3 regions of the Aliiglaciecola sp. NS0011-25 genome follow, and region 2 is predicted to be linked to each of the others. Evidence: predicted binding sites of a transcription regulator. Region 2 holds the regulator's gene; each other region holds the start of a gene.
The links. The regulator sigma-54, encoded in region 2, starts transcription at its own class of promoters, with help from an activator protein. The targets are predictions, from matches to a motif close to GTTGGCACGNNNNTNGNNT.

Region 1 (10,554 bases), on a different contig from region 2:
CTGTTTGGTTTGTTCATCTGCTAATATCATCCATTGGTTTTGGACCGCTCTCCATCCATCATCCAATTTGACTTCTACAAAAGCTGGGTTGCTAAGGTCAGCGCCTATCGCTAAAGTTTTCGGTAATGTTGTTAAGGGTTCTGTTATTAAGTTTTCTAACGCTGGCATCTCACTGAGCGCAAAGGGCTCTTTTACTTCTTCAACGATTATTTTTTGCTCTAATCGGTCGACTGTTTTTTCAATATTTTCAACTTGCTTAGTAATGCCTTGGGTATTAATTATTTGTGCCGAAGACACCTGACTAAATGCCAACAAACTGAATATCGTTATTTTGATTCGCGTCATGTTTACCTCTTGTGTTAATACTAAACTTGATTAGTAAACGTTTCAGCTAAAAATAAATTTCATTTTATTTGGAATAAAATTTTAGTTCATTCGTTAACTCAATAAAGATACAGAGAAAAGAGTAAAAACCATGACTGACACCTTCGAAAAAATCATACCTATGCTAAGGCGATTTGCGTTTTCGTTGACTGGTAGCCCAACTGATGCAGATGATTTAGTGCAAGCTACTTTCGAAAAAATTCTAAAAAAAGGCGTGCCAGAGGATGTCGAGATCCTCAAATGGGCGTTCAAAGTGTGCCGCAATGTATGGATCGATGAATATCGTTCACGCAAGGTGCGACTAAATGCGACGCACTCTCCAGAGTTACAAGAGCAAGTATCAAAAGAACAAGAGCCTCAGCATGAAGCGCAGGCACTGTTAACCCAAGTGAACCAAGCTATGGATTCACTACCAAGTGACCAGCGTTCAATCTTGTCGTTAGTGGCATTGCAAGGCATGTCATATAAGGATGTTGCTGCCACCATGGAAGTTCCAGTCGGTACTGTTATGAGTCGCTTATCCAGGGCTAGAATGACTTTGCTGAATATGGTGAATCCACTGTCACATGGAGAAAAAGCATGAACATTACTGATGAGATGTTGAGCGCATTTTTAGATGCAGAGTTGCTGGCAGAAGAAATGGAGCAGGTGCGTAAGGCCCTTGAAAATGATGATGAATTAGTAATGCGCTTGGCAGAGATATCACAAGTTGATCAGTGGGTTGTTGAAAATGCACAGCAAATTGATCAAACCCCAGTGCCTTCAAAATTGGTTGAACTTGCCCGGAAAATTGATGCAGGAAATGATAAGACCAACGACGCAATAAAAAACAATGTGGTACAGATATCAGCTCAAAAAAAGCGTAAACCGAGCATCAAACTACCTTATTCATTAGCAGCAGGAGTAGCTTTAATTTTAGCTGTTGGCGTTTTAACCATCAACCAGCCAACTTTTGAATCAAGTGTTTCTGCTGATATTGCCAGTATATTAGATTCCACTATGAGTGGACAGACAACCTTGACGACAAATGGATTAGCAGTTAAACCGCAGCTTAGTTTTGCTACTCAAAATGGCGAATTGTGCCGTCAATACCAATTGTCTGAAGCTGAAATTAGCAGTACCAACATCGCCTGCAAACAAACCAATGGTTGGCATATAAAAGCTAAACATTCAGAACAAGGTTCGCCAGACAGTGGTAGCTATCAAACAGCATCAAATCAACAACAACTTGATGCTGTAATAGACCAAATTATTAGCGGCGCTCCGCTGGACAGAGCGCAGGAACAACAAGCCATTGTTAATCAATGGCAAAGTAATCAATAAATACATTAAAAAGTAAGAGGTGAAATATGAAATCTATCATGCTGTTTTTATCAATCGTACTATTCGTGTCAGGCTGTGCTTCGAAACCTGATTATCGTGCTGCACAAAATGGTTCAGTTGGATATAGCGAGCAAAAAATTACTGATGACCGTTACCGAGTACAATTCAAAAGTTTCTCAAAAAGTGTTGCAGATGCCTCAGATTTTGCATTGCTTAGATCAGCTCAATTAACTCAACAGCAGGGGTTTGATTGGTTTGTTATCACCAACAAAGAAACCTTTGTAGAGTCGCAGAAGCTCCAACCTGCATCATCATTGGGCCTGAGTCATCAACGTCAAATAGAGCGTGAATGCGGATTGATAACTTGTAACTCTTATGAGCGACCGTCTACCGAGTTAGGCATGAGCATGAATACTAGGGCAGGGAATGAGCGCAAAGAAATCCATAGCATTTTAGATATTCGGATGGGAAAAGGAACGAAATTGAGCGAAGAGGCTTATGGTGCACAAGATGTAATCGATAATTTAATAGAAAAATCTAAAAATGATTAAACTGAGCGGCAATTGATAATAGCTATAGGTAAGAGTTTTTGGGGGTTTAAGCCCCCTTTATCTTCCAATGAAATATATGTTGCCTTAAGTGTTGGCTTTGTATACAATTCGCGCCCTTAAATCAGCTATCACCTTTAGTTCCTTGTCTCAATACAGTTTGGCTGAGCTGTAAGAGGCTACAACCGTAAGGAGCAACAATGCGTCATTACGAAATCGTGTTTATGGTCCACCCTGACCAAAGTGAACAAGTTCCTGGTATGATTGAACGTTATACCGGAATAATCACAAACGACGGCGGAACTATCCACCGTTTAGAAGATTGGGGCCGCCGTCAATTGGCATATCCAATCGAAAAATTACATAAAGCACACTACGTACTAATCAATGCTGAAGCTACTGCAGAAGCAATTGAAGAGCTAGAAACTGCTTTCCGTTTTAATGATATTGTTCTTCGTAACCTTGTTATGCGTACCAAAGGAGCTGAAACTGAACAGTCTCCAATGGCGAAAGAAGAACGTCGTGATGATCGTCGTGATGACCGTCGTCCAGAGCGTTCTGAAAAGCAAGAAGAAGCACCTGCTGCAGCTGTAGAGCCTGCTAGCACTGAAGATCAAGCATAAGGAGACAGATAATGGCTCGTTTTTTTAGACGTCGTAAATTTTGCCGTTTCTCAGCTGAAGGTGTTGTCCAGATCGATTATAAAGACATCGCTTTGCTGAAAAACTATATCACTGAAAGTGGTAAAATCGTACCAAGCCGTATCACTGGAACTAGCGCTAAATATCAGCGTCAGTTGTCAACTGCTATCAAGCGCGCGCGCTTCCTAGCATTGCTTCCATATACTGATTCTCACAAGTAATCGTTGGCGTAAATAAGAGGTAGCAAAGATGGAAATCATTCTACTAGACAAGATCGCCAACCTGGGCGGCTTGGGTGACACTGTCACTGTAAAATCAGGATATGCACGTAACTTCCTTTTTCCTCAGAAAAAAGCAGTTCCTGCAACTAAAGCAAATGTAGAAAAGTTTGAAGCACAACGTGCTGAACTTGAAGCAAGCATTGCTGCGACTTTAGCTACTGCTGAAGCGCGTGCTGCTAAAATCGTTGAGCTTGGTGAAGTAACTATTGCTTCTCCAGCTGGTGACGAAGGTAAGCTTTTCGGTTCGGTTGGTACTCGTGATATTGCTGATGCAATCACAGCTGCTGGCGTTGAAGTTGCAAAATCTGAAGTTAAATTGCCTACTGGTACTTTGCGTGAAACTGGCGAGTTTGAAATTGACTTACAGTTACACTCAGATGTAATGACCACTGTTAAATTGGTTATCATCCAAGAAGCATAAATCTTAGATTTATAGACTTTAAAAACCTCGCTTCGGCGGGGTTTTTTTATGCCAAAAGAAAAATATGGCCCATGTGCTTTTAGCTCAAGGAGTGTTGCTGTATGCCCAACGGGATAAATCCCGTGCTACAGGGATGTGTAGCCATTGGCTTTAGCCTATGGAATGTTGCTGTATGTCCAACGGGATAAATCCCGTGCTACAGGGATGTGTAGCCATGGGCTTTTAGCTCATGGGATGTTGATGTATGTCTAACGGGATAAATCCCGTGCTACAATCAACCTTTGTTGATTTCTTCAAGCAGTGCTTGAGCGTTGGATTTTTCGGCGAAATACACATTTTCAGCCAGTATCTCGTTCAGTAGCCGCTCAGCTTGTTTGATTTTGTCTAGTTTTGTTAATGTGTAAGCTAGATGATATTTCAGGTTTGGGTTGCTTGCATCTCGAGTCATCGCATCGCGCAATACAGTGATACTTTTTTCGTAATCGCCTTGTTTGGCAAGTATCCATCCATAGTTGCTTAGAATATTTACATTGTCGCCATCCAGTGCCATAGCTTGCAAAGAATAATCTGCGCTTTTGTTCAAATCATCTGGTAAGTATAAATAAGCCAAACGATTAAGTAGTGCCGCTTTATTTGGCATATTATCGGTCTCTAGAAGATGTTGATAGTGTTCGATAGCAATGGATGATTGACCATAGTAAAAATGGAATTGCGCAAGTAGGCTTCGTGGAAAATAGCTCTGTGGATATTTGTCTACAATTTGATTGAGCACGGTTAAAAACGCATTTTCTGACATTCCATTGGCAACGTGTGCATAAAGTTTTGCCAAGGCTAATTCGTATTTGTCGTCTATTTTTAATATTTGTAAATAGTACTGTTTGGCAATGTCAAACTGCTGTTTTGCATCATTTAACTCGCCAAGTTTTAATAATACATCTGGGTTATCTGAATTGCTTTGAACTAGTTCGTTAAGTTGTTTTTCAGCTTGCTTGAGATTGTCTGAAGTAATTAATTGAGACACCCATTGTAAGTGTAAACTGATGTCATTAGGGTTTAGTTTATGGGCTTGTGCGACAGCGGATAACGCTTTTTCTTTCTCATTTACGGCTAAATACAACTGACTAAGCGCCAGTAAATTAAATGCCGTTTTTTCAATAAGCTTTTCGTATTTACTAATTGCTCTTAAAGCTTTTGCTTCGTCTTTTAACTTTATGAGAAGTTGTGCTTCTTTTAACACATACAGCGGGTAACGCGGTTCTAAGCGTTGAAGACTTTGCGCTAGACGCAAGGCTGGAGTGAAGTTGCCCTGACTTTCGTTTATTCGTAACAAACCTTCCATTGCCTGTAAATTATTTATATCTTGCTTCAAAATCGACTGATATAGGTTGCTAGCCCTATCTGTATTAGACATCGCTAAGTTGATTCTGGCTAAACGTAGTTTAACTGCAATATCGCTGGTATTAATACTGAGTAATTTTTCTAGTGTTAGTAGCGCTTCTGGGTAACGCTTTAAGCGACTTTGCACAGTCGCAAGGTTATATAAAGCAGAATAAGACTCTGGGTTTTCTGCTAGAACATTTTGTATGGCGTCCATTGCTGCAAAATCTTGTCCTTGCATGATCAGCATAGCCGTATTTAGGTTCTTAACGTCCACATCGTTAGGCATTAACTTTTTGAGTGTGGTTAGACTTCGATCTGCAGAACTAAGCTTCTTTGCATCCATGTTTACCATGCAATGTTCAATTAGGACCTTCTTATTTTCGGGGTAGGCAATCATCAACTTTTCTAATTCAGCCAAAGCGATGTCAGTTTTTCCCCTTGCTATAGCTACCTGAATAGCAAATAGTTTGTATTCCACTTGTTCAGAAAAGTCATCTTCAAGCCTATCTAATAATGCCACAGCCCTATGAGGTTTATGGTTTACCAAATACAGACCGCCTAAAAATAATGACTGGGAAAGATTATTGGTTATTTGTAACTGATATTTTTCGAATACGTCTAACGCAGCATCAAAGTCGTAAAGTGCCGAATAGGTTTTAGCTAACAGGTAGGCCGACTGAAACTCACCACCGGAGCGTAAATTGTATTCTGCTAAATCGTCTCTCGCGCTTTGATACTGGCCAAGTAGAAAGGAAACCGTCCCTCTGAGGTATGAAAATGTCGGATACTCATCGATCAAATATCTTGGTAAACCATTGAGTCGATTTGCCAATACTTGCATTTGTTTATAACCGTCACTCTGGTTAGCAGTTTTAACCGCTAACCAGTTGCGTGCGAATTGCACGTATAAGTCATTGGGAGACTCTACTAATAACTTGTCTGATAAAGAAAATGCTTTATCGAGGTCATTACTGGCAATGCAAGCATCGACGAGGTTACGGGCGATTGCTGGTTCACGGGGATTGATCTCAAGGGCTCTGTTTAAGAACATGATTGCTTGTTCAATATCACCTTGAGATCGAGCTAGTTGCCCTCTTAAACGCCAAGTTTCAGCGTTTTCTGATGAGATTTTTAAGGCTTTTTTTATTAATTTGTCGACCTGTGAATAGTTTTTTTCGATCAACGCTATTGTGGCTTGTCCATTAATTGAATCAATGTGACCGGCTTCAATAGCTAAATTTTGTTGATAAAACTGATTGGAGCATTGGTAATCGCGCAAGTTGATGCAGGCTGTTGCTTTGAATATATTCCATTTCATTTGATTTTTTTGCGATAGCCTACCGCTATAGTCGAGCTCTACTAAATATTTATACTTTTTAAGGTTGAGCAGGGTCTCTGCCCAATCAGCAAACACTAGGTTAATATCTACATGGGAGCGGATGGCTTCGCCAATCTGTTTTTCTGCATCTTCATATAGTTTGTTTTTTACTAGCAACTTGCTCAATAGCACTTTCGCTGATAAATCATTAGGGTTGTCTTGAAGTGCATTTTTCACGTGGATATAGGCTTCTTCATATTGTCCCTGGTCGAAGTTCGAAAGTGCTTTTTCATAATCAGAGTTGTTTGCATTGACAACCTGAGTGAGCGCGCAACCAGCTATCAAAATGATTAATTTAATTTTGTAAAAACGGTACTTCAGGTAATTTCTTTTCATGGGGTCTCTGACGAATCAGGTTGCTATTTATAAGGGAAATTCAGGCTTTAATTTACCTCGAAATGGGTCATTTAAAAAGCCACTTTGATTAATACTAGATATAAAAAAGCCCGCTAATTAACGGGCTTTGAATTGATATAAAGTGCTTAAGATTTGATTCTACGTTTTCTGATCACTAGTAAACCCGAAAGTAACATCAAACCAAACAAAGAAGGTTCCGCTATCTGCGTTGATGTTGGAGGGGTATAATTGAATGTATAATTATGGAATTCTCGAGCACCAGTGTATGACACAGCAGCAAATGAGCCATCAAAAGATGCGCCGCCACTTGTATCTGCATATGGCGCTAAAACAGAACCTTTAGATGCTAAACTATTAAAATCGATATTAGTTGCTTCAAAGAAATTCCAAACAATATTAGAAAATGCTGCGTCGCCATTAAAACCGTTGTTAAGGTTAACACCGCCACCGATATTAATATCAGTGCCAGACACATTAATGATAACCGTTTCAGCGCTTCCCCAATTCATTGATAAGTTGCTGTTCTGGGCAAAAACATCGGCAGCAGACACATCAAAAATTGCCAAGTCTCCTGAGCCAGTATAATCAAAATTGCCACTGGAAAAACTACCTGTGCTTGTGAGACCAGCGAAATAGGCTGTATCAGCGTATAACTCAACTTGGATATCAGCAACGGTCAATGATGAATCATGTATTAACTGGCCGTCATCTCCATCGTTCAACTCTATGGCGGTACCGTTTAAATCACCACCATAAACCAAATTATTATCACGTAATACACGAACGCGACTCGCATTGATATCGCCAACAATAGTAACTGCATCAATAGCTGTGTCGGTATTGGCTAGTCTGCTACCAAACTCTACTGGATTAGATGAATTCAAATCACCACCAATAAACGTTTGTCCTTGGACATCTCCGCCATTGAAATTATAGTCGCCAAGCAATAAAAGATTATATTTGCCAATAGTGCCACTGGTTGCAGTGGCTGCGCCCGAAATCGAGGCCAGTAATGCAAATGCGAATAATGATCTTACCAATTTCAATCTACTTCTTCCTATTACTAAAATATGAATATTTACGCCATACAGACATGTTTCGTGCAATTCAAAGCTTAAAGCTTACCTGATTGTTTCGTTTTCAATCTTTAAGCAATAAACAAGCCGAAATTTAAGTCTTTGTATTTTATAAAAAATAACTCCATTTAATTGTTCTTTCTGAGTAAAGTGTAAAAAAATTAGACGAGGAGTCGCTTTACGCCAGAAAATTCGCGCATAATATAGCATATTATCAACTGGCGAGTTACTCAGATAAGCCGAATTTAGTTATACTTTAGTATGGTTCCACTGACCTTTACCCTATTCTGGCTTCAAAACTAAAATGTCACAGGGCATTGCTTCTGTTAGGGTCATTGCGGTGTCACCAAAGATCTTATCCATAAAATGTTTATCTTCATTATTACCAATAACGGCTACTTCAGCATTCAAACGCGCGGCTTTTTCAGGCAAAACTTCATCTGGAATACCTTCGATAGAATGAAGAACATCATTAGCAAGAGAATATTCTTTGATATAAAGCTCTAACTTTTCTTGATGTTTTTGTTTCAACGTCGCCTCTCGTTTAAAGCCTCGCTGACTATTATAATCGATGTGAAGTGTGCCTATTTCGCCATCATAACAATCAATAACATGCATTTGCCCACCGATAGCTTGGGCCAGTTTATCGCTGACGGCTAAAATCCTACGATTCAGTAAATGATTATCGAAATCATCGTCTTTCATATCTACACAAGCTAAAACCTCGAGTTGTTTGTCCCACAATCTTGGCTTAACCATCCATATAGGAAGAGGACAGTTAGCAACGAAATAGTGATCCAGTCCACTGGTAAACAATCGTTTAAAATCACTTTGCAGATAAGGTGCCTTCAAGACTAAATTAAATGTTGTTTGAGTTAATAAATTCGCTACGGCTAGAGAAGGTTTCTGCTGCCATGACAAAACAATATCTTCAACAAATTCACTTGCTTCCCATTTTTCCAAAATATTTTTAATTGAATTTTGATGATTAACCACAACCTTGTTCAGGTCATCTGCTAAGTTGAGATTGGCTTTAGGGTAGAAATAATTGTGCAGAGAAACGAACACCGTCATTTTGCCAGAATAGGCCCTGCACAAACGAGTAGCTCTAGCCAAAGGTATAGACGGATCTTCATCTGCTTGCAGTACGACTAAAATATGATTAAAGGGGCTGATTTCCATGTTCATTATTGTTTTACCTTCTTACCCTAATTAGTTGAACTAAAATTGTAGACGACTATTTAGCCAATGGTTAGAAAATAAATCTATGAGCAACAAATACCTATGAGGTATTGCTCAACTTACGAACGATTGATTTTAGTACTAAATTAAGCCAACATAAGCCGTATAAAAGACTCTTTCACGCTAAGTGTGTCGCTGCTGTTTCGCCCTTTAACTGCAGCTACCTTATTTGTTGGTTTTCCCACTTCTTTAAATTAGTTTTGGTATTTTAACTTCCCCCTTAGTGGCTTGAAGCCTATTAGGATGTGGTCAGCGGGGAAGTCATTGTTTTCACTGCGCTTACGTGGCGTTGGTTGATACTGTTTTATTATTTTTTTACGTTGATAAGTGAGGAAATATCAGACACTTATAGTATGAAATACAAATAATGCTGAAATATAATTTTGGCGGTTTAAACCTTTCTGATCTACTCTGCGACTAACTCTTCAACACAATATAAAAAACGACAAGCATATTGAATACACAAGGAAATGTTGTTTCTGCTCAACGCGCATTCGAAGATAAGTCTGAGCGGGATTTAATTAAAGCAGTACAACAGGGCGATAAAAAAGCATATCAAACCCTATATCAAACCTATATTGGTCAGGTATATGGTCTGTGCTTTCGGCTTACTAGTGATAAGTCGTTAGCAGAAGATGCCGCTCAAGAAGTGTTCATTCAACTGTGGCGAAAAATGGGTAATTATAAAGGAGACAGTAAGTTCTCCACTTGGTTACATACAGTAACTTCAAACATTACCATTTCTTATTTGCGTAAGCAGCGAGGTTGGGTGAAACGTATGTTCAATATTGAAGATTCAGAGGCAAATTTTTATGCTGCGGAGCAATCCACTGATTTAAGTGAATTAGAACGTCATGTCGCCAGATTGCCCGAACGAGCGCGGATTGTTTTTGTGTTGCATGCAATAGAAGGTTACCGCCACGAAGATATTGCTAGCATGATGAATATGGCGGTTGGCTCCAGTAAAGCACAGTTTCACCGTGCCAAGCAGTTGTTAAAGGAGTGGATGGGTTATGAGTAATATGAATTTTGAAAAAGATTTACGAGCGCAAATAGATGCTCTGAGTAACGAAAAACAACCTGAAAGAGATCTGTGGGCTGGGATTGAAATAGCGCTAGCCGAAGAACCTGCGCCTCTTGAGCAAGTTCAAAAAAGTAAAAGTGAGTCGAGCTTCAAGGTGATTGCTATTGCAGCTTCTTTCGCGCTTGTTTGTGTTCTTAGTTGGTTCTCTCTAAACCCCGCATCTGAGCAAATGACGGGGCAAGATCTAGTCGCAGCATTAAGTAGTCAGCATAAAATGCAAAAAGATGCGTTATTGGTGAAATTTCAAGATCAGCCTGCGTTGACGGAAAATTGGCAAAAGCAATTAACGGAGTTGGATGAAGCAGCTGATGCTATCAAGGCTGCTTTGAAGCACGATTCAAACAATATTGCACTGTTGAAAATGCTGCAAAACGTGCATCAACAGCAAATTGATTTAATTGAACGAGTTCATGCTCCTAAGTGGAGACAAATTTGATGG
Region 2 (10,554 bases):
CACTGATATCTGTAAATAAAGCACCACTTTGGAACAACATACTCATCTGACGGCGAACATGAAATAATCGTTTACGGCTCATTCCTGGAATGGATTCACCACGAAATTGAATATCACCACTGTTGGGGCGCAACTGCCCACCAATCAGTTTTAAAAGCGTTGTTTTACCGATCCCACTAGGACCCATTATTGCCGTGGTTTTCCCTTCTGGTATGTGTAACGAAATATTGTCGTAAATTACACGGTTACCACGTTTAAAGGTCAAACTATCTATTTCTATTAAATTTTTCACCGAAACTCCGAGTGGCCTGGATGAGTAGACACGACAAACACCTAAAATGTTTCAACCGATGCGACGATTTGAGGCCATTTTATCGTTTTTCAAGGTTAATAAACAATTATTCCACGCAAAATGACCAAAATTAATCACGCTATTTAAATGAATGATAACAGTATAGATTATGGGGCGTTATTGACTAACTGCTTCGATTTGTAACAAAGCGTAACGCAAAACGAATTGTATCTGTTGTTGTGGCTATAATATTTTAGATAACACCTATTCAGCCTTGATATAAATTGATAGGTCACAATATCTTGATCAAAGATTGTAAATACAAAGTAAAGGTCCGTTTAGATAAGTAAAATTATGGCTTATCTGAGACGATAAATTATTATTGTAAAGTCATTAGGAATTACATATGTATTTTGCGATAATCATATCATTGTTTTTTAAAGAAATAGTCAAGTGATATTAGAAATCCTTATTTTTATAGCCGGTCTAGCTGTTCTTAGCTGGAGCGCCGACAAATTTGTTTATGGTGCCTCAGCACTTGCCACCAACATTGGCGTTTCGCCCATGGTTATTGGATTAACAATAGTTGCCATGGGCTCATCTGCGCCTGAAATAGTTGTCTCAGCGACAGCATCTTTAAATAGTAACCCTGATACCGCTGTCGGAAATGCCATTGGTTCTAATATTACTAATATTGCCTTGGTACTGGGTATAACCGCGATATTAAAGCCATTGATGGTTTCAAGTAGTACGATTAAGCGCGAACTTCCTGTTCTGTTATCTGTGACTTTGTTGGCCGTTTACTTTTTAGCAGATGGTCATTTAAGCTTTATTGAAGGTTTAGTGTTAATCGCTTTATTTGTGTTTACGATTGGGGGGTTAACCTGGATATCTCTAAGTGCTGAAAAAAATGATCCATTGCACACAGAAACCGCCGATGAAATTCCCCGCGATGTACCGCCATCAAAAGCTATTTTTTGGGTTGTTTTAGGGCTTATCTTCCTCCCCTTGAGCGCGCACTTCATGGTTGACTCTGCTGTTCATATCGCAAGATACTTGGGAATGAGTGAATTACTTATTGGGTTAACCATTATAGCGCTCGGTACTAGTTTACCGGAATTGGCAGCCTGTATAGCCGGAGTATTGAAAGGCGAAGACGATCTCGTATTAGGCAATATCATTGGTTCAAACATTTTCAATATTCTTGCCGTATTGGCTATGCCAGGACTTATATCCCCAGGAATAATAGACGAAAATGTCGCCAATCGAGATATGTACGCCATGTTATTCGTGACCGTCTTACTTATTTTATTTAGTTTTAATATCCGAGGCACAAGGCAAATAAACCGTTGGGAAGGTGTAGCCTTCGTCGTTTGTTATCTAGCCTATTGCGCATTCTTGTTTATTTAAATAAAGCGAATTAACTATGTCTTCAGATTATATCGCATCGGCACTTAAGGTATTAGAAATAGAGTCTAAAGCGATTCTACAGTTGCAAGAATATATTGATGAAAGTTTTGAAAGAAGTTGTCAAATCATTCAAAACTGTAAAGGAAAAGTGGTTGTTTGTGGCATGGGAAAATCAGGTCATATCGGCCATAAAATTGCCGCCACGCTAGCCAGCACTGGCACCCCCGCCTTTTTCATGCATCCTGGGGAAGCTAACCATGGTGATTTAGGGATGATAACCAACCAGGATGTATTGTTGGCTATTTCTAACTCTGGTGAAACGGCGGAGTTACTGAATTTAATCCCCGTGGTTAAACGAATGGAAGTCCCGATCATTTCAATGACAAACAGTACTACCAGCTCGTTAGGTAAACACTCTGATGAAGTACTGTGTATTAAGGTAGAACAAGAAGCCTGTTCGTTAGGGTTAGCACCAACCGCCAGTACGACTGCAACTTTGGCAATGGGTGATGCATTAGCTGTAGCATTATTAAACGCCAGTGGGTTTACCTCCGCCGATTTTGCGCTATCTCATCCAGGTGGAAGCTTAGGTCGTAGGCTGTTATTAACAATTGCAGATATCATGCATACAGGTGATGAGTTACCCTTAGTGAAATTAGATCAAACCGTGCGCAATGCTTTGTTCGAAATTTCTCGAAAAGGGCTAGGAATGACAGGAATAATAGACGAGACTGGCAAGTTGGTTGGGATTTTTACAGATGGTGACTTGCGCCGCATCCTTGATGATAGGATTGATATACACTCAACCCCAGTTTCTGAGGTAATGACAGCTAACAGCAAAACGGGTCGACCGGAAATGTTAGCAGTTGAAGGACTTAATTTGATGGAGAAATACAGTATCAATTCAATGTTTGCAGTAGATCATGAAAATAAGCCAGTTGGCGCATTAAATATGCATATGTTACTAAAAGCCGGAGTTGTTTAGTGTCAATTATTGAAACCCTTTATGGTCCAGTTAATAACCATTTCATTAATAAGCTTAGTAAAATTAAATTACTGGTGTGTGACGTAGATGGCATCTTCTCTGATGGCAGCATTTTTATGGGAAACAATGGTGAAGAACTTAAAGCGTTTCATACACTTGATGGCTATGGCGTAAAGTCAATGTTGGAAATTGGCATTGATGTGGCAATAGTCACTGGTCGCCAGTCCGCCATTGTGGAAAATAGAATGTCAGCCCTAGGCGTGTCTCTGATCATTCAAGGTGTCGAAGACAAAAAGACCGCAGTACATAAACTCAAAACGGGATTAAACCTAAAAAAAGAGAATATCGCTTCAATGGGTGATGATATGCCTGATGTAGGTATGTTTGAACAAAGCAGTGTGTCTATCAGTGTTCCTAATGGCCATCCATATGTGAAATCAGTGGCAGAATATGTCACTAAAACAACTGGTGGTGCTGGCGCAGTGAGAGAAATCTGTGATCTAATTTTGTTTGCCAACAACAAATTAAATCGTATTTACGGTAGTAGTGTATGAATCGTATCACCCTAAGCATTGGCATCTTGTTTGTGCTAGTCTTGATGGTATATGTGCCAGGGTGGATGGGTTCAGATCCAGAACAGACAGATTCTAGTAATGAAGATTCCTGGCAGCCTAATTATCAGGCGAGGAATATGCGCAGCACTCTTTACAATGAAAACGGCGAAGTGAATCATCAGGTATTCGCGCTTAAAATGGAACATTATCAAATCCTAGGCTTCACTTTATTCAGCCAACCTAAATACACCATCTATGTTTCCGATGAGCAAACGCCTTGGCATGTAGAAGCTGAGGAAGGCACGCTGTATGAGGATAATCGAATTCAATTAGAAACTGATGTAGAGATTAGAAGCCTCGATGAATCGGGATTTGTGCAAACAATCAGAACCCAGTTTTTAGAAATTAATTTAGTCGATAAAACAATGATGTCTGACGAACCGGTTGAGATAAACGGGAAAGATTTCATTGTTAAAAGTAACGGTTTTGTAGCAAATTTAACTACACAGGAATATGAACTTAAAAATCATGTGCAAACTCAATATGCGCCGCGTTAGCGCTTTATTTATTAGCTTAATGTTCAGCGCCGCTATTATTGCCGGTGAGAACGATTTTAGCTTGCCAATCAAAGTTGACTCAAAGTCGAATTTTTTTGATGGCAAAACCAAAACGTCGATATTTAGAAAAGACGTCAAAATCACCCAAGGTAGCCTTGAAATTTTGGCTGACGAAGTCGAGGTTATTGCGGGTTTAGGGGAAGGTAAAGAAGTTTTTATTGCCCGAGGTAAACCAGCAAAATACAGCCAAACCCTCGATGATGGCAGTAATATTAGCGCCGCGGCCAATGAAATTAAATATGAAGTATCGAATCGTACTCTGACACTCAATGGTGCAGCCGAATTAAATCAGGATAGTAGCCTTGTTAAAGGTGAATCGATTCAATTTAATATGGAATTAGAGCAATTGATAGCAGAAAGTGACGGCAACGCAGAAGGCGGTGTCACTGCCATTTTCCAACCCGAAAGCATTCGCAATCGGCAAACTGACGACACTAAAAAAACTGAAGAAGAGCAAGACAAGTTGCAGGATGAAAAACCTTAATGGCAACGTTAAAAGCGACCAATTTAGCGAAGTCTTATAAATCTCGGCAAGTGGTGCGAGATGTAAGCATTGAAGTTTCTACTGGACAGATTGTTGGCCTGTTAGGTCCCAATGGTGCTGGTAAAACGACGACCTTCTATATGATTGTTGGGTTAGTGCCACTCGATAAAGGCGAGATTTATATTGATCAGACCGAGTTAACCTTACAACCCATGCACATCCGTGCACGAAAAGGAATTGGTTATCTTCCTCAAGAATCATCTATATTTCGTAAGTTAACCGTTTACCAAAATATCATGGCAATTTTGCAAACCCGAAAAGAATTAAGTTCTGATCAGCGAGAAGAGCAAGCGGATGCATTATTGGATGAATTCAATATTAACCATATTCGTAACAGCCTTGGCATGAGTTTATCAGGCGGGGAGCGCAGAAGAGTCGAGATCGCTCGTGCATTAGCGGCCGCCCCTGAGTTTATTCTATTGGATGAACCCTTTGCTGGTGTTGACCCGATTTCAGTAAACGATATAAAAAAAATAATTCAACACCTACGCGATAGAGGTATTGGTGTATTAATAACTGATCATAATGTGCGTGAAACGCTAGACGTGTGTGAAAAAGCGTATATTGTGAGTCATGGTGAATTGATAGCTTCTGGAACCGCAGAAGAAGTTTTAAATAATCAACAAGTCAGAGATGTATACCTTGGCGAGCAATTCAAGCTATAGTAGAGGTATGTTGTTTTTAACCAAAGCTTTGTGGCTAAACAAGTAAGAATAAAAAAACTAAATGAAACCCTCGTTACAATTAAAATTCAGCCAGCAACTAACAATGACGCCTCAATTGCAACAGGCTATACGTCTATTGCAATTATCAACGCTGGATTTACAACAGGAAATACAGGAAGCGTTAGAATCGAATCCACTTTTAGAAGTAGAAGACGGTTCAGATATCCCTACTGGGGATTCCGCTTTAGCAGACAGTAATGACAAGTTCTCAGAGGAGACGGTATCCGCAAGTTCTGATTCCATGGATACAAACGAGGCATTAGAAAAAGCAGATATCCCAGACGAATTACCCATAGATAGCACATGGGACGAATATATCAGTGCCTCCTCAGCCCCCGCCTCAATAAGCGGTGGTAGTGGCGGCGATGACGACCAAATTTTCCAAGGTGAAACAACCGAAAATATTCAAGATCACCTATTGTGGCAGATGCGCTTAACGCCTTTTTCTGAAGTTGATACTGCCATAGCAATCGCAATTATCGACTCTATTGATGAGTCTGGTTACCTCACTATCAGCACCGAAGATGTTCTTGCTAGTCTCGACCATGAAGAGGTTGAACTTGATGAGGTGGAATGCGTTTTAAAACGTATTCAAATGTTCGACCCTATTGGTTCAGGCTCAAGAAATCCGCAAGAATGTTTAATGGTACAAATGAATCAATTTGCACCTGACACCCCTTGGTTAAATGAAGCTAAGTTATTAATCAGCGAATATGCTGACTTATTAGGCAGTAAAGATTACCGAACTTTAATGCGTAAAACTCGTCTAAAAGAAGACGAATTACGAGAAGCTATGCGGTTATTGCAAACACTCAATCCACGCCCTGGTAGTTCATTGTTAATCGGTGAATCTGAATACGTCATTCCAGATGTTTCAGTGATGAAGAAAAATGGTCGTTGGCAAGTTGAGCTAAATCCCGATAGTTTGCCTAAGCTGAATGTAAATCAGCAATATGCGGCAATGAGCCGGAACGCTAAAAACACCAGTGATAGTCAATTTATTCGGTCGCATATGCAAGAAGCCAAGTGGTTTATAAAAAGTCTAGAGAGTCGTAATGACACTTTACTCAAAGTCGCAAACTGCATTGTTCAGCAGCAGGTTGGTTTTTTTGAGCATGGACCTGAAATGATGAAACCAATGGTGTTAAATGATGTCGCAGAAATGGTAGATATGCATGAATCAACTATTTCCCGTGTTACCACACAGAAATATATGCATACACCTAGAGGAATTTATGAACTTAAATACTTTTTCTCCAGCCATGTAGCAACTGATTCTGGAGGAGAGTGTTCCTCAACGGCAATTCGCGCATTAATTAAAAAACTCGTCGCAGCAGAGCTTCCTACCAAGCCTCTTAGCGACAGTAAGATTGCTGATCTACTGGCAGACCAAGGTATTCAGGTCGCCCGTAGGACAATAGCAAAATACCGGGAGTCTTTATCGATCCCACCGTCTAACCAACGCAAGAGCCTGCTGTAGGCTCAACAACAGAAGGAATACGCTAATATGCAAATTAACCTTACTGGCCATCATGTAGAAATTACAGATTCTTTGCGAGATTATGTAGACAATAAATTTACAAAGCTAGAAAGGCATTTTGATCATATCAACAATGTCCATGTCATTCTTAATGTCGAGAAGCTTAATCAAAAAGCTGAAGCGACAGTTCATCTTAGCGGAGGCGAAGTATTTGCAACCTCAGAGCACAACGATATGTACGCAGCAATTGACGGATTGATAGATAAGCTTGATCGACAGGTAATCAAGCACAAGGAAAAAATTAAGCGTCATTAACATATATTAGATTAATTAATGGAAATTAAAGACATCCTTTCCCCTGACTGCACAAGTTGTGCAGTCCAGGGGACAAGTAAAAAACGAATTCTTGAAACTATCAGCCTGATAGCGGCAGAAAAAATCGATGACATTGATCAGACAACGATTTTAAATAGTCTGGTTAGCCGCGAAAAGATGGGCAGCACAGGAATCGGGAATGGTATTGCATTGCCACACGGTAGACTGTCGGGTTTAAAGGATGTGGTCGCAGTTCTAATCACCAGTGATCCTTCTATCAACTTTGACGCTGTGGATAATTGTCCTGTGGACATATTTTTCGCAATTTTAGTACCTGAAGATAAAGCCGCCGGACACCTGCAAACCTTAGCAACCATCGCGACAAAATTAAGTGATAAGGAAATTCTGAAACGTATTCGTCGTGCAGAAGATAATGCTCAGTTATACGAGGCAATCGTTGCATGAAACTGATAATTATTAGTGGCCGCTCTGGTTCAGGAAAGTCTATTGCACTGAGGTCTTTAGAAGACTTAGGTTACTATTGTGTCGACAATATCCCAGTTAACCTATTACCGACTCTAACCCATACGGTTATGGATGAATATGACCAAGTGGCCGTGAGTATCGATGTTAGAAACCTTCCCAAGGTACCTGGTGAATTAGTCGAAATTCTTGATTATTTGCCTGCCACTTGGGACATGACCATAGTCTATTTAGATGCCAGTGATGACATGCTGATAAAACGCTTCAGCGAAACTCGTCGACTGCATCCGTTATCTCGTCAAAACAAATCTCTTTCGGATGCGATTCAGGCAGAGGGTCAACTGTTAGCCCCTATTGCGGAACGCGCCGACTTATATCTAGATACAGACAAACTTTCGGTGCATCAATTAGCTGAATTGGTTCGAGAGCGAATTCTAGGCAAGAAAAGCTCTAGGCTAGTTTTGGTATTTGAATCCTTCGGTTTTAAATACGGCATTCCTAAAGACGCCGATTATGTATTCGATGCGCGATTTTTACCTAACCCACATTGGGAGCCAGACTTAAAGCACCTCAGTGGATTAGACTCTCCGGTCGAGATATTTTTAGGCTCACAGCCAATAGTGACGAAATTTATCTGGCAAATTCAAAATCTCATTTCAACTTGGCTTCCTCATCTAGAAAGAAACAATCGTAGTTACGTGACAGTAGCAATCGGTTGTACTGGAGGCCAACATCGCTCAGTTTATGTGGCTGAGTCACTCGCTAAAACATTTTCAGCGTCTCACCCAGATGTTCAAATAAGGCACCGAGAGTTAAATCGATGAATCGATTTGAAAAGCAAATAGTCATCGTTAACAAACTTGGATTACACGCAAGAGCGGCTACTGAATTAGTCAAAGTAGCCAATCAATTTGATGCCGTTGTTACCCTAGTTCAAGGGGAGAAATCGGCTTCCGCAAATAGTGTATTGGGCTTGATGATGTTAGAAAGCTCCCAAGGCAAAGAAGTTAACGTCATTAGCGAAGGAGTCGATGCTGAACACGCCCTTGCCGCGATTGAAAAACTCATAGTTGAGAAATTTCACGAAAACGAATAGTTAAGCAATGTGCAAATAATTGCTGACCTGCTGCCCTTAGTCCTCTAAACTATTAGTATTAGTAGTTTTTTCATTGAGCTGCATATTCATGGCAGAAGCATTAGAGGTTAAACACGCCCAACGACAACTGAAGGCTATCAATCAAGCCTTGGCCAGTGGTCGCTTTATGCATGTCCGCAAAACAATTCACGACATGCCAGCTTGCGACATCGCCCTTCTTCTAGAGTCTTCCCCAAGCAAATCAAGAACTGAACTGTGGGAAATGTTGGACTCCGATTTTTATGGCGATGTATTAGAAGAACTGTCCGAAGATGTACGTAATGGCATCATCGGACAAATGCTTCCAGACAAAGTTGTTGATGCCCTAGAAGACATGGAGATTGATAACTTAGCGGAAACGTTAAGCAGTTTACCGCAATCGGTCTCAAAAGACGTGCTGAAATCGATGGATGAGCAAGACCGTCAGCGCGCAGAAAAAGCCCTTTCTTATGGTGAGGATACCGCCGGGTTCATTATGAATACCGACACCATAACCCTACGCAGCGATGTAAACATTGATGTGATTCTGCGTTACTTGCGACTCAAAGGTGAAATTCCAGAAAGCACTGACACATTTTATGTTGTGAGTCGAAATGACACCTTAATTGGAACTGTACCAGTCACTAAGCTTCTAACGGCTCTGCCAGACTCCAGTATTGAAGATATTATGGATGAGGAAGCTGAAGCCATCCCCGTTGATATGCCAGAAACAGAAGTGGCAAAATTATTCGAACGCTATAACTGGCTGTCAGCACCGGTAGTCGATTCTAGCCGACAACTATTGGGTCGTATCACCATAGATGATGTAGTGGATATTATTCGCGAAGACGCCGAACACTCTATGATGAGTATGGCCGGTTTGGATGATGAAGAAGATACCTTCGCCCCGGTATTGCAAAGTACGCAGCGGCGTTCAGTATGGTTGGCCGTAAATCTAGTAACGGCACTTCTTGCCGCAGCCGTAAGTGATCTTTTTGAAGCAACACTAAGCCAAATGGCAGTGTTAGCTATTCTCAATACAATTGTCCCAAGTATGGGCGGAGTAGCAGGCAATCAAACACTAACCTTGGTTATTCGTGGTATGGCGCTAGGCCACGTAAGTGCTGATAACTCAAGATGGTTGGTGAGCAAAGAATTAGCCATTGGATTTTTTAATGGTGCGATTTGGGCGCTGTTAATTGCATCGGTCATTGCCATTTGGAAACAAGATTGGATGTTAGGAGGAGTCATTGCCTTTGCCATGATGATCAATATGGTTGCCGCTGGTTTAGCCGGAGCAACCTTACCATTGGTAATGAAAAAGTTGAAAATAGATCCTGCCCTAGCAGGAAGTGTAATTTTAACCACCATTACTGACGTCGTAGGTATTTTTGCCTTTTTAGGTACAGCCACTTTGTTGCTTGTTTAGTTTTAGGAAATAAAACGATTAAATCGATTGCACAGCTCGTCGTATACATTGGCATAGCCTTGCTTGCTTTTGCGGGGAATTCAATTCTATGTCGTTTGGCGTTAGCAGACTCAAGTATAGATGCCACTTCTTTTACCTTAATCCGCTTAATATCTGGCGCAATTATGCTTATCTTAATTTTGCTGATAAAAGGAAACGTCAATCAAATTAACAATAAAGGCAGTTGGCCGGCTAGCTTAGCGCTTTTTATATATGCGGCAGGGTTTTCCTACGCATACATTGAGCTTGATACGGGGGTAGGGGCGTTAATTTTATTCGCTTGTGTGCAAATAACCATGTTGGTCATCAGTTGGTATTATGGTGCGCGATTAACCTTAGTTGAATCCTTGGGTGTGTTAGTCGCATTTGCCGGTTTTATTTATCTTGTTTCGCCTGGAGCAAACTCTCCTTCGATTTTTGGCGTTACACTAATGGCATTGGCAGGCATAGCTTGGGGATGTTATTCAATTATTGGTAGTCGCTCTGCAACGCCATTAATAGACACAAGCTCTAACTTTATAAGAGCATCGGTTATTAGTTTAGTGCTAACTCCAGTGTTATTTATTG
Region 3 (10,554 bases), on a different contig from region 2:
AGGTCAACGCAATCGGAAGTCCCAACTTTAAAGTAATGTAAATTTGTCTAATATCGGGTTTTGACCAGTTCTGAAATAAATTGCTGTTAATACGCTTAGACAAATGGATATAGAGTGCGGTACCAATAAACATCGCAAAAAATACTAAGCTTGTTGCCAAACCACATCCAACACCACCCATAGCCGGCAAACCAAATTTACCGTATATCAATATATAGTTTGCTGGAATATTGATGATTAACCCTAATCCCATGATTAACATAGTCGGTTTAGTAAATGACAAACCTTCGCAATAATTACGCAAAATTTGATATCCAGCAAACGCTGGGGCTGATACAACAATGTACTTCATGTAATCAGTAGTGATATCGCGTAATTTGTCTTCGATGTCCATCAACGAAAACCAGTATTCAATAAAAAATACTGAGAGAGCGATACAGATCGATACTGGAATAATCAAATAAAACGCTTGGTGAACCTTTTGCGCTGCTTTTTCCGATTCGCCAGCTCCGTGCAGTTTCGAGACGATTGGCGGAATGGCCATCGCTAGACCTTGTACAAAGCACAAGATGGGAATGGTAATGCTGAACCCAATTGCCACTGCTGCCATATCGGTTGCTGAATAGCGGCCTGCCATGATGGTATCGGACACACCCATTAAGGTTTGGGTAATTTGAGCAATAAGCAGCGGCCAAGCAAGGTTTACTAGCTGCTTTAATTCGGTTTTTAAATTAGTCAAAATAATTCAATCTTAATTTTTGCGCCTGTCGGCAAGTTAGTCTGTTCTTTTTCCAGGAGAATATAACAATTTGCGGATGCTATGGATGACATGATGCCAGAGCCTTGACTACCATTAGGTTTTACCCAATATTCTCCGTGTTCGTCTTGGTATGCTATGCCTCTTTGAAAATCAGCACGCCCAGCTCGCTTAAAAATAGGAGCAGCGCAGGTAGCGTTAATCGTAAACTGGTTAACGCTTTTGCGTCCCATAAGTTTATGTAATAGGGGCGTTACTAGTTTTTCAAAGGTGACATAAGAGGAAACGGGATTTCCAGGTAAACCACAAAATATGGCATCATTAACCATACCAAACGCAAAAGGTTTTCCTGGTTTAATCGCGACTTTCCAAAAATCGATGCGTCCTACTTTTTCTAATACTTGCTTAACATAATCAGCATCGCCTACGGAAACCCCGCCACAGGATAAAATTAGATCCGCCTTACGACTGGCATCTAATAAAACGTCTGCAATTTTATCGGGATCATCTTCTATGATGCCATAATGAATGATATCTACATTCATTTGCTGCAATAAACCCTGTAATGCGAATCTATTACTTTCGTATATTTGACCATTTTTCAACTTATCGCCAGGCACCACTAATTCATCCCCCGTTGCGATAATTGCCACTCTAGGTTTGCGCAATACAGTTACTGAAGGTTCTCCAATCGAGGCTAATAATGCCATATGTGCAGGCGTGAGTTTTTCTCCCGCTGCGATAACTTGCTGTCCTAATTGGATGTCTTCACCGGCAAGGCGAACACTGTTACCTGCCTTTGTAGCTTGATTCAAAACGATGTTATTTTCGTGTATCGCTACGTTTTCTTGCATCATGACGGTATTAGTACCGGCGGGCAGGATTGCGCCTGTGGTTATTCTGATGCAGTGTCCCGCTTTTACCTCATCATCAAAGGGCTGCCCAGCTAAAGCTTGTCCTTGAATGGTTAATGTGGTGCCTTGGGGTAAATCGTGGTCAACCTGAAACGCAAACCCATCCATTGCTGAGTTATTTTTTGGCGGCACTTGCAGTTTTGCAAAAACAGCCTCTGCGGTGATTCGGTTCAATGCACCTATGATTGAAATAGTTTCCTGCTCTACTAAGGTATCGCATTGCTGCAACATTTTATCTAGTGCATTTTCAATTGGCATTAAGTTCGGCATGGTGGAGTCACTATTTTTCATTCAAATTAACACTAAAGCTGGAAGTAAAGGAGGGCGCTAATATAACGTGATTTTAATGGGTTACCAAATCAAAATAATCAAAACTTTGACTATGATTGTATATAGAAAAGAGGTAGTTAGCGCATTGTGATTATACTAACTACCTAGAAACGAAATTAGTATTTTTCGATGCTGTAGCCTTTTTCTTGCATTAATTTAAGTACGCTTTGCTCACCCGCTAAATGTAATGCCCCAACTAAAATTAATTCGTTTTGTTGGTTGTCAAAAAGTTGTTCAATCTTAGGTAGCCAGTTTTTATTACGCTGAACTAATAATTGATCATATATTTCTGGATAATCACGCTGCATTTCATCAATACCTATTTCTGCTAATTTGTCTAAATCACCGGCACGCCAGGCATTAATCAGTTTTGGCATCATTTCTTTTATTTTTGCTACATCTTTAAGGCTATAGGCAATCATGGCGTCTTCTTCCCCTTTACCCATGTCTGCCAGCATAGCCATTTGTTCTTCAGGTTCTTCAAACCATTTTGCTTGTTTTTGATCGCCCATACCCTTGGTAGAGTAATATACATCTACGCCAGCACTGCTTACCCCCATCATTTGCAGTTCAATCATCGACAAAGTGACGGATAAAAAGCTTGGTTTTAGCATAGAAAATTGTTGCAAAGAGAGATTACGTTGTTGTAAATGAGTTTCAAGATCTTGGTAGGTTTGCTCTGACAAAAAGTCTTTAATGGTCTTACCATCTTGCAATAAAATATACTGTAATGATTGCTGTTGGAATTCGGGACTATTCATTCTGACGATATCGGATTCAAATACTAGCGTATCTGAAGCTTGATAAGCTTTTTCAAACTCTTCAGGCAAAGGATAATCTGTTGCACTTAATACATGGATTGTGCCACCGATAATTACAAAGTCATCTCCTTTACTTATTTTCCATACGGGTGCGGCTTGCGCATAAAAAGATTGCAAAACCATAAATAATGAAATGAATAAAATTTTGTACATGCTGTAAATTCCTTGACGTATTGCTTACTAATTATCCAAATAAAAGAGGGAGTACTTTAGGTTAATCGTGACAGAACAATTGATGTTGTTTACTTGACCATTTCGTTCAATTAAACGTCGATAATACTTTTATATGATGTCTGAACCTATTGATAACATATTTTAATTATTAAAAATATGCCTAATTAGGTTATGGGTGGGGAAATAATATAGGCAATTGCGTTAGCGGGAAAAACAAAAAACAACACCCACTCAATGTAGGTGTTGTTTGAATGTTGAACGACTATTCGAAACCTTAGTGTTCGGCTAACTCACTAGGGGTTAGGTAACCATCTTTGTTCATATCTAATTCTGCAAAAACGGCTGACAACGCTGGATCGCTTGCCGCTTCTTCTACACTTATACGACCATCTGCATCTGTATCTAAAATTGATATTTTGTCTTCTTGTGCATAAACAGAACTACTGGCTAAAACGAACGCGCTGATAAGGATAGCTTTTTTCATCTTCATATCTCCACTTGATTTAGATTTTCGTGTTTCGGATTAATACAGGCACTACTCAAATTGCCTCTTAACAAAACAACAATAACGTTTGTTGTATAAGTGGGGTATTACACTTACCGTGCCAGAATGGAGATGTCTTTTAATATCATATGGTTATGATTAATTTTTGTGGGGAGGGTTGAAATGCTGTGAGAAAAGCATGTAAATAACATGTTAATGTGTGTATGTTCGGTCACACTAATCGAAGGGGTAAAATATTTATCAAATAAATCATGGAGATAGGGTGGTGCAAAAAAGTGACAGCAAACTATCCCCATGACTTATAACATAGACTTTACATACTGCGAGTGTTACTTATCCAAACCGTTTGATACGGTGATAAAATAAAATCAGAATGATCTAAAATGATTTCATTTCCAGTGATGAGATCCCACCAACAGTCTGTTCCAATTAAGTTAATATCCGACATAACAACAGTTTGCTGTGTATCTGTGATATTGCTTATACAGAATATGCTTTGTCTTCTATCGATACTTTGTCGCCAAAAGCCAAATAATTTAGTCCCTAACTGCAAGGTAAATTGTGTGGCGTTGGGATGAAATGCCTTTTGATTAATTCGAATTGACAGTAAATGATTCATCCGTTGAAGTGCTATGGCATGCTGGCTGTCTTTATTACTCAGTTGATCTTCAAGTTCCGACATATCCCAGCGCCTACGGTTAATGGAGCGATTCTGGCTGGTATTAGTGACCCTTTCATAATCATTCCCGGTGGCCAGTAAACTATGCACATACAACCCAGGTATGCCTTCAAGTGCAAACATAATTTCGTGAGCACAAATGAATCTTTCCATACCTAAATTATCAGGTCCTTTAGTGGTTCCTTTTAACGCATCGAATAAAGCGATATTAATTTCGTAGGGTTTTTGCTTGCCACCGGGTAGGGTACGCCAAGACACCATCCCGCCAAAACTCTGCATAGTGTTAACCAAGGTATTGATTTCTTTTTCATCGAGTAAACCCTCTGCTGGGCGCAGACCTATGCCGTCATGGGAGGCAATAAAGTTAAAATAGGTCGTCCCGTTTTGTGCAGGGGGCATGCTCATTTGCCAGTTCTTTAAATAAGTACAGTCTCCGGTAACCAATGTGTTGACCAACAGCGGTGGCAATGAAAAGTTGTACACCGCATGGGCTTCGTTAGCATTACCAAAATATGTGAGGTTTTCACGATTAGGAATGTTAGTTTCGGTAATAATAATACTGTCGTTTTGCGCATATTCGATTAATGTTCGAAGTAAGCGAATAACTTCATGGGTTTTTTCCAAATTGATGCAGGTAGTGCCTGATTTCTTCCAAAGAAAAGCAACCGCATCTAACCTGAAAATTCTGACACCATGATCCAAGTATTGACGGATTATTGAAACAAAGGCCTCCAAAACCTTAGGATTTTGAAAGTCAAAGTCCACCTGATCATGACTAAAAGTGCACCACACTTTTTTAATTCCGTTCTCGGTTTTGGTTTCCCGTAACAATTCCGATGTGCGCGGTCTTACCACGTTAGAGATATCGTAATCGTCATCAACAGTGAAGAAAAAATCACTGCCAGTGCCTTCACATTTAATAAAATTATCAAACCATACGCTGCGCGAAGAGCAGTGATTAATGACCAAGTCGGACATTAAGCGATAATTGCTGGAAATTGACTTAACGTCTAACCAATTACCCAGAGATTCATTCACACTCGAGTAGTCAATCACCGCGAAGCCATCATCTGAACTATAAGGAAAAAATGGCAATATATGCACCGCATTAATTGTATCTTTCACATATTTGTTCAAAAACTGGTGTAACGTTACCAATGGATTCTGCGTTTCTGACTCTATGCTATCCCCATAGGTAATTAATATAATGTCCTGTTCGTTCCAATGATTTTGATGAGGCACTGGAACCTGTCTATCGCTTACCTCATCTAATCTCATTGTAGTGATAAGAGACTTTGCGATTTCCTCACTACTTTGAGGAATATCAACCCCTTGATAAATGACATCTAAGTGATGTTGTACTTTTTCACACAGCCAGGTATAAGCTTCAGACATTTATGTATCCCCTTACTGTTAATATCGAAACTCTTCGTAGTCCATTTCAACTGCATCTTTGATGCGCTCAAGTATATCTGGAACAGCACTAATAACTCGGTTCCAACTCGGTATGAAGGGGGTTTCCATTGGGTTTTCAAGGAAACTTTGACCTGCTTTCATAATGTTTTCAGCAAACATTTCTACCGCTTTTTCTTCTCTATGGATGTCTAGTTCTAAACCATTCATTACCGCATCGTTGTGGTATGTTTCAACAAAATCTAAAGCAATACGAAAATAGGTCGCTTTGAGTGTACGGAAGGACTCATTGGTGAATGTAAACCCTTGCGTTGCCAACTTACGAAATAGTGCTTTGGTAATGTCTATGGACATTTTAGACAAGCCACCTTGATCGTTATGTAAGGATAGATCTTGGTGTTTGTGGTCATAAGTTTCAGCAATGTCTACCTGACACAAACGATTATGGGAGTAGTTTCGGTGCATTTCGGACAACACGCCTATTTCTAATCCCCAATCGCTAGGAATACGAATATCATTTAACACATCACGTCTGAATGAAAATTCGCCCGCCAATGGATATCTAAAACTGTCCATGAATTCTAAGTATTCGTTATTACCTACGGTGCGTTTTAACGCTCGTAACAACGGAGTCACTAATAAGCGGGAAACACGACCGTTAATTTTCCCATCTGCTACACGGGCATAATAACCTTTACAAAATTCATAATTGAACTGTGGATGAGCAACCGGATAAATCAATTTGGCAAGTAAGCTTCGATCATAGGTTAAAATGTCACAATCGTGCAGCGCGATGGATTCTGCCCGTCCTGTGGCAAGAATATAGCCCATGCAATACCAAACATTGCGGCCTTTACCCATTTCTTTTGGCGCTAAGCCCATGTCGGCTAATTCTTTATCAATGGCTTTTAAACGCGGGCCATCATTCCACAAAATACGATGGTGTTGCGGAAGTTTGTCAAAAAACTTAATAGCGTGCTGATATTGTTCTTTTGAAGCTCTGTCCAAACCAATTACAATTTCATTTAAATAAGGAACTTTGCAAATATGATTGATGATTTCAGGCATTGCTTCGCCCTCAAGTTCAGAAAACAAACTTGGCAATAGCAGCCCTAAAGGACGTTTTTTAGAAAAGGCCAACAATTCAGATTCCATTTCATCAATGGGACGTTTTGAAAGTTGGTGTAATGTTGTGGTTATTCCGTTTTGGTAAAAATCAGCCATTTTCTGGCTCCTTTAACGTTAAATTTAATATTTTTTGAAGACATTCAGTCCAACCCTCAGGTCCTTCGAGTTGGCTATCAAACACATTTTCTGTACGTTGTAATTGCGGGTAGTCGTTAACGGGAGACTTGATGCGCACTGCAATGTCTGCAGCATCAAGCATAGCAGCATCATTTTGACCGTCTCCTAATGCAATTGAAACCCAGTTTATCTCTGGATATTGGCGTTGTAATTCACCGACAAACCAATTTAACGCTGCACCTTTATCTGTTTCTCCTGAAATATGAATAAAGCGTCCGCCTATCAGGGTTTTAGCCCCCAATTGTGTGACGCACTTGATAAATTCTTTCTTTTGTTGTTCGCTTCCAAGCCATAATACTGGTTCACCGTATAACCTATTTGCAGCCCGTTTTGCTTGTTCCGGTTCTAATCCAGTAGCATCACATATCTCGGAAAGTGTCATTTTTGAAAAGTGGGTAAATTGACCGGCAAAATCACTTTCAATTTTCTTTAGTAAACTTAACCAATAACTTTTCTTGGAGGTGAAATTGCGAACCCAATTTTTACCAACCCATTGGGTATGTGCGGGTTTTTTCTTGAAGAAACCATGTGGGATATGGATTGCCGCGCCATTTTCCACAATGAACGGACCTTGTAAGTCTAATTGCTCGGTCAATTCCTGCATTTCATCATAGGTTTTACTGGTATTCGGAATAACTGGAATATTATTTTTTTTCAAAAAAGCGAGCATCTTTTTTGCGGCTTCGTGGCTGTAAGAATGATGATCCAGTAATGTGCCATCCATATCGGTAAAAATGACAAACTGGTCGCTCATTTTATCCCCTTTACGTTGATAATTTTTCGATGTTTATCTAATTCAAATACGACATCACAGGTTTCACTAAGAGTAGCCAAACTCTGATCCGTTAGTCTTTGATAGTGCTGAATAAATCGTTTAATTTCGTTTGCTGACATAATCCCACTGTTAGCTTCAGAATTCGAAGCAGTTGCCAATTTTTGGATAAGTTTTTGTTCTTGCTGCAAGCGCCAATCAAATACACATTCAAAAGAAGGTGCTTTTAACATTACCCAAAAATCCATTAATTGATATAAGTTTTGATATTCAGTTTGCAGTTGTTGATTAACAAAAGTGCGCCAAACGCTATTGCTGTCTTCTTCAGACTCTAAGGTGTTTACCGGAACTGACAGCTGCTCGTTGGTTTGCGCAGTGACTCCCCAGCACCAACCTTCCATCAATATAATATCCACAGGCTCTTCGATGATAGGCCAATCTTCCGTTGGGAAAGGGTCGTCTGTTGCTTTATTAAACCGTGGAATGGCAAACCCAGTTTTGCGTTCCTTTAAACTGAGCAATACTTGTTTTAATAACGCTGTATCGTGGGTCCCTGGTACGCCACGGGTCGCTAATAAAGGATGTATATTTTGCGCTAACTGTTGTCGATAATCTTTTGAAAAATAAAAGTCATCGAGTGAAAGGTTTATCACGCGCAGTTGTTTTATTTCTACTAAATAGGTGAGTACCAGTTCTGTTAGGGTGGATTTACCAGAACCTTGGCAACCATTAATACCAACAAAAATCGGCCCTTCTGCACCGTCATGGTGCATTTTTAGTTTTTCAGCTAAAGGGATGAACCATGTTAGCGCAACGTCGCCAAAGTTCGCATCGAGTTGGTGTTTTTCGATAAAGGCTTCAAGTAGCCTTTTAGATTCTGGGGTTACCTTCAAAATTAGCCTTTATAGAGTAAATAATTAATTGGAATTTTCATTATCATCAAATAGAACTTACAACAAACGTGCCAATATGGTGCTAATTTTATTTATACAATTGTGCAAAATAAGATTCATTGATTTCAAATAAGCTCGATTATCTTCATCAACAATAAACAATTTGCGTTGCACCTCAATAGTGAGGTTAAATGCCATTATCAACAATGCTATACTAACGCTCAGTAAGATCTTAATATAGTAAGTGATAGTAAAAATGAAACTCCGAGCCTCTATTACTAAGTATTGAAATACAATATAGGTAGTTTTGGCCGCAACTATAATGGGTTGCCAGGGTAAATTGGGAAACTAGTTTGCCTCCCGCTACATGTTCAACAATTTGGTTGTTCGTGACTTTGGAAAGGTGTTTAACGTGTTAAAAGATAAATATGGACGTCGCTTCCATTACTTGCGGCTGTCCGTCACAGATGTTTGTAACTTCAGTTGCGACTATTGCCTTCCTGATGGTTACCAATGCGACTCCGATCGTAATTTTTTAAGTTTGTCTGAAATTCGCCAAATATGTGCTGGTTTTGCAGAGCTAGGAACTAAGAAAATTAGGATAACCGGAGGTGAGCCCTCATTACGCAAAGATCTCCCTGAGATTATACAAATTGCCGCCTCAACACCTGGTATTGAACAGGTTGCAATTACCACCAATGGTTATCGTTTAGAACAGCAAATCGACTCTTGGGTAGATGCGGGTCTGAATTCGCTGAATGTCAGCATAGATAGCCTTGATCCTCGCATGTTCGAAAGTATCACCGGACACGATAAACTCGAAACGATTTTGGCAGGTATCAGTCGTGGTATTGAACGTGGCTTAAAAGTCAAAGTAAATGGCGTGCTAATGCGCCAATATAACGGTAACGAACTCAGTGTATTTTTAAACTGGTTAAAACATACACCTATTACCTTTAGACTTATTGAATTGATGGAGACGGGTGAAAACAAAGATTTTTTCAAATTTAATCATTTGTCTGGTGAGCCAATTCAGCAGTATCTAACTGAAAACGGTTGGAGCCCAGTGATCCAAAATAACACCGCCGGGCCCGCTCAAGAATTTTGGCACCCTGATTATCAGGGTAAAATTGGCCTTATCATGCCTTACAGTAAAGACTTTTGCGCGACCTGTAATCGACTTAGAATAAGTGCAACTGGTAAGTTACACCTATGTCTTTTTGCTGATAAAGGTTTGGATATTCGAGAATATTTACAACAACAAGATACACAGCAATTACAGCGACAATTGCAAAAATTGTTAGGTGATAAAGATGCAACGCATTGGTTAGATCAAGGTTTCACGGGTGCCACTAAACACTTGGCAATGTTAGGCGGTTAAAGATGTTGGCTGAACCAGACTGCTTAAGCAAAACCTTGGGACTGATTTTAGCCGGAGGGCGGTCTAGTCGAATGGGGGTTGATAAGTCCACATTGAATCTGGCTGGCGTGTCTTTTTTACAACTTGCCATCAATCGTTTTGAATCCATCGGGATCAAAAATCAGGTGATTAGTTCTAACACCTTAAAAGGTGCGCTTACCGACAGATTGATTGATAAGGGGCCTTTAGCTGCACTGGATGCGGTATTAAGTCTTCCTGAACATCGATTAGCCAATGTCGACAGCTTATTAGTTGTTCCCATTGATATGCCGGTATTCCCAGCAGATAGTCTAAAGCAACTTGCTTTACAGGGGCGAGAACAGCATTCAGCTTGTTATTTCCAATCTCATCCTATGCCGTTTTTTATCATCTTAGATGATAATTTTAAGCAAACACTCAATGGGCAAATTCAATCCAATGATCGATCTATATTTTCGTTGCTGAAAAAACTCGCCGCAACTGAAATTGAATTGTCTGAAGACCAAATTTCACAACATGCTTTTTATAATGTAAATACGCCCGAACAAATGCAAAAAGTGAAACAAATGTTTCCATGCTAGATGGGGTTTAG

Region 1: the regulator sigma-54 is predicted to act here: its motif matches at 7,863-7,881, upstream of ABWV72_RS20535 (choice-of-anchor A family protein).
Region 3: the regulator sigma-54 is predicted to act here: its motif matches at 3,588-3,606, upstream of ABWV72_RS04535 (EF-hand domain-containing protein).

Annotation. Positions count from the first base shown of each region.
Region 1 covers NZ_BAABWR010000035.1:20,876-31,429, forward strand. The annotation lists gene ABWV72_RS20495 (S8 family serine peptidase) at 1-345, opposite strand, end outside; gene ABWV72_RS20500 (RNA polymerase sigma factor) at 476-967, shown strand; gene ABWV72_RS20505 (anti-sigma factor family protein) at 964-1,707, shown strand; gene ABWV72_RS20510 (CC0125/CC1285 family lipoprotein) at 1,734-2,258, shown strand; gene rpsF (30S ribosomal protein S6) at 2,456-2,878, shown strand; gene rpsR (30S ribosomal protein S18) at 2,890-3,117, shown strand; gene rplI (50S ribosomal protein L9) at 3,146-3,598, shown strand; gene prsT (XrtA/PEP-CTERM system TPR-repeat protein PrsT) at 3,873-6,692, opposite strand; gene ABWV72_RS20535 (choice-of-anchor A family protein) at 6,839-7,759, opposite strand; gene ABWV72_RS20540 (universal stress protein) at 8,072-8,977, opposite strand; gene ABWV72_RS20545 (RNA polymerase sigma factor) at 9,486-10,052, shown strand; gene ABWV72_RS20550 (hypothetical protein) at 10,045-10,551, shown strand; gene ABWV72_RS20555 (DUF4097 family beta strand repeat-containing protein) at 10,551-10,554, shown strand, end outside.
Region 2 covers NZ_BAABWR010000020.1:74,510-85,063, reverse strand. The annotation lists gene ABWV72_RS16745 (ATP-binding cassette domain-containing protein) at 1-292, opposite strand, end outside; gene ABWV72_RS16740 (calcium/sodium antiporter) at 746-1,702, shown strand; gene ABWV72_RS16735 (KpsF/GutQ family sugar-phosphate isomerase) at 1,719-2,687, shown strand; gene kdsC (3-deoxy-manno-octulosonate-8-phosphatase KdsC) at 2,687-3,241, shown strand; gene lptC (LPS export ABC transporter periplasmic protein LptC) at 3,238-3,798, shown strand; gene lptA (lipopolysaccharide transport periplasmic protein LptA) at 3,785-4,342, shown strand; gene lptB (LPS export ABC transporter ATP-binding protein) at 4,342-5,067, shown strand; gene ABWV72_RS16710 (RNA polymerase factor sigma-54) at 5,129-6,607, shown strand; gene hpf (ribosome hibernation promoting factor) at 6,635-6,922, shown strand; gene ptsN (PTS IIA-like nitrogen regulatory protein PtsN) at 6,941-7,387, shown strand; gene rapZ (RNase adapter RapZ) at 7,384-8,229, shown strand; gene ABWV72_RS16690 (HPr family phosphocarrier protein) at 8,226-8,501, shown strand; gene mgtE (magnesium transporter) at 8,590-9,948, shown strand; gene ABWV72_RS16680 (DMT family transporter) at 10,008-10,554, shown strand, end outside.
Region 3 covers NZ_BAABWR010000004.1:30,884-41,437, reverse strand. The annotation lists gene ABWV72_RS04550 (MATE family efflux transporter) at 1-739, opposite strand, end outside; gene moeA (molybdopterin molybdotransferase MoeA) at 736-1,962, opposite strand; gene ABWV72_RS04540 (TraB/GumN family protein) at 2,118-2,975, opposite strand; gene ABWV72_RS04535 (EF-hand domain-containing protein) at 3,271-3,480, opposite strand; gene ABWV72_RS04530 (sugar phosphorylase) at 3,815-5,575, opposite strand; gene ABWV72_RS04525 (glycosyltransferase family protein) at 5,594-6,817, opposite strand; gene ABWV72_RS04520 (HAD-IIB family hydrolase) at 6,810-7,652, opposite strand; gene ABWV72_RS04515 (kinase) at 7,649-8,563, opposite strand; molybdenum cofactor riboswitch at 8,814-8,985, shown strand; gene moaA (GTP 3',8-cyclase MoaA) at 8,976-9,944, shown strand; gene mobA (molybdenum cofactor guanylyltransferase) at 9,947-10,543, shown strand.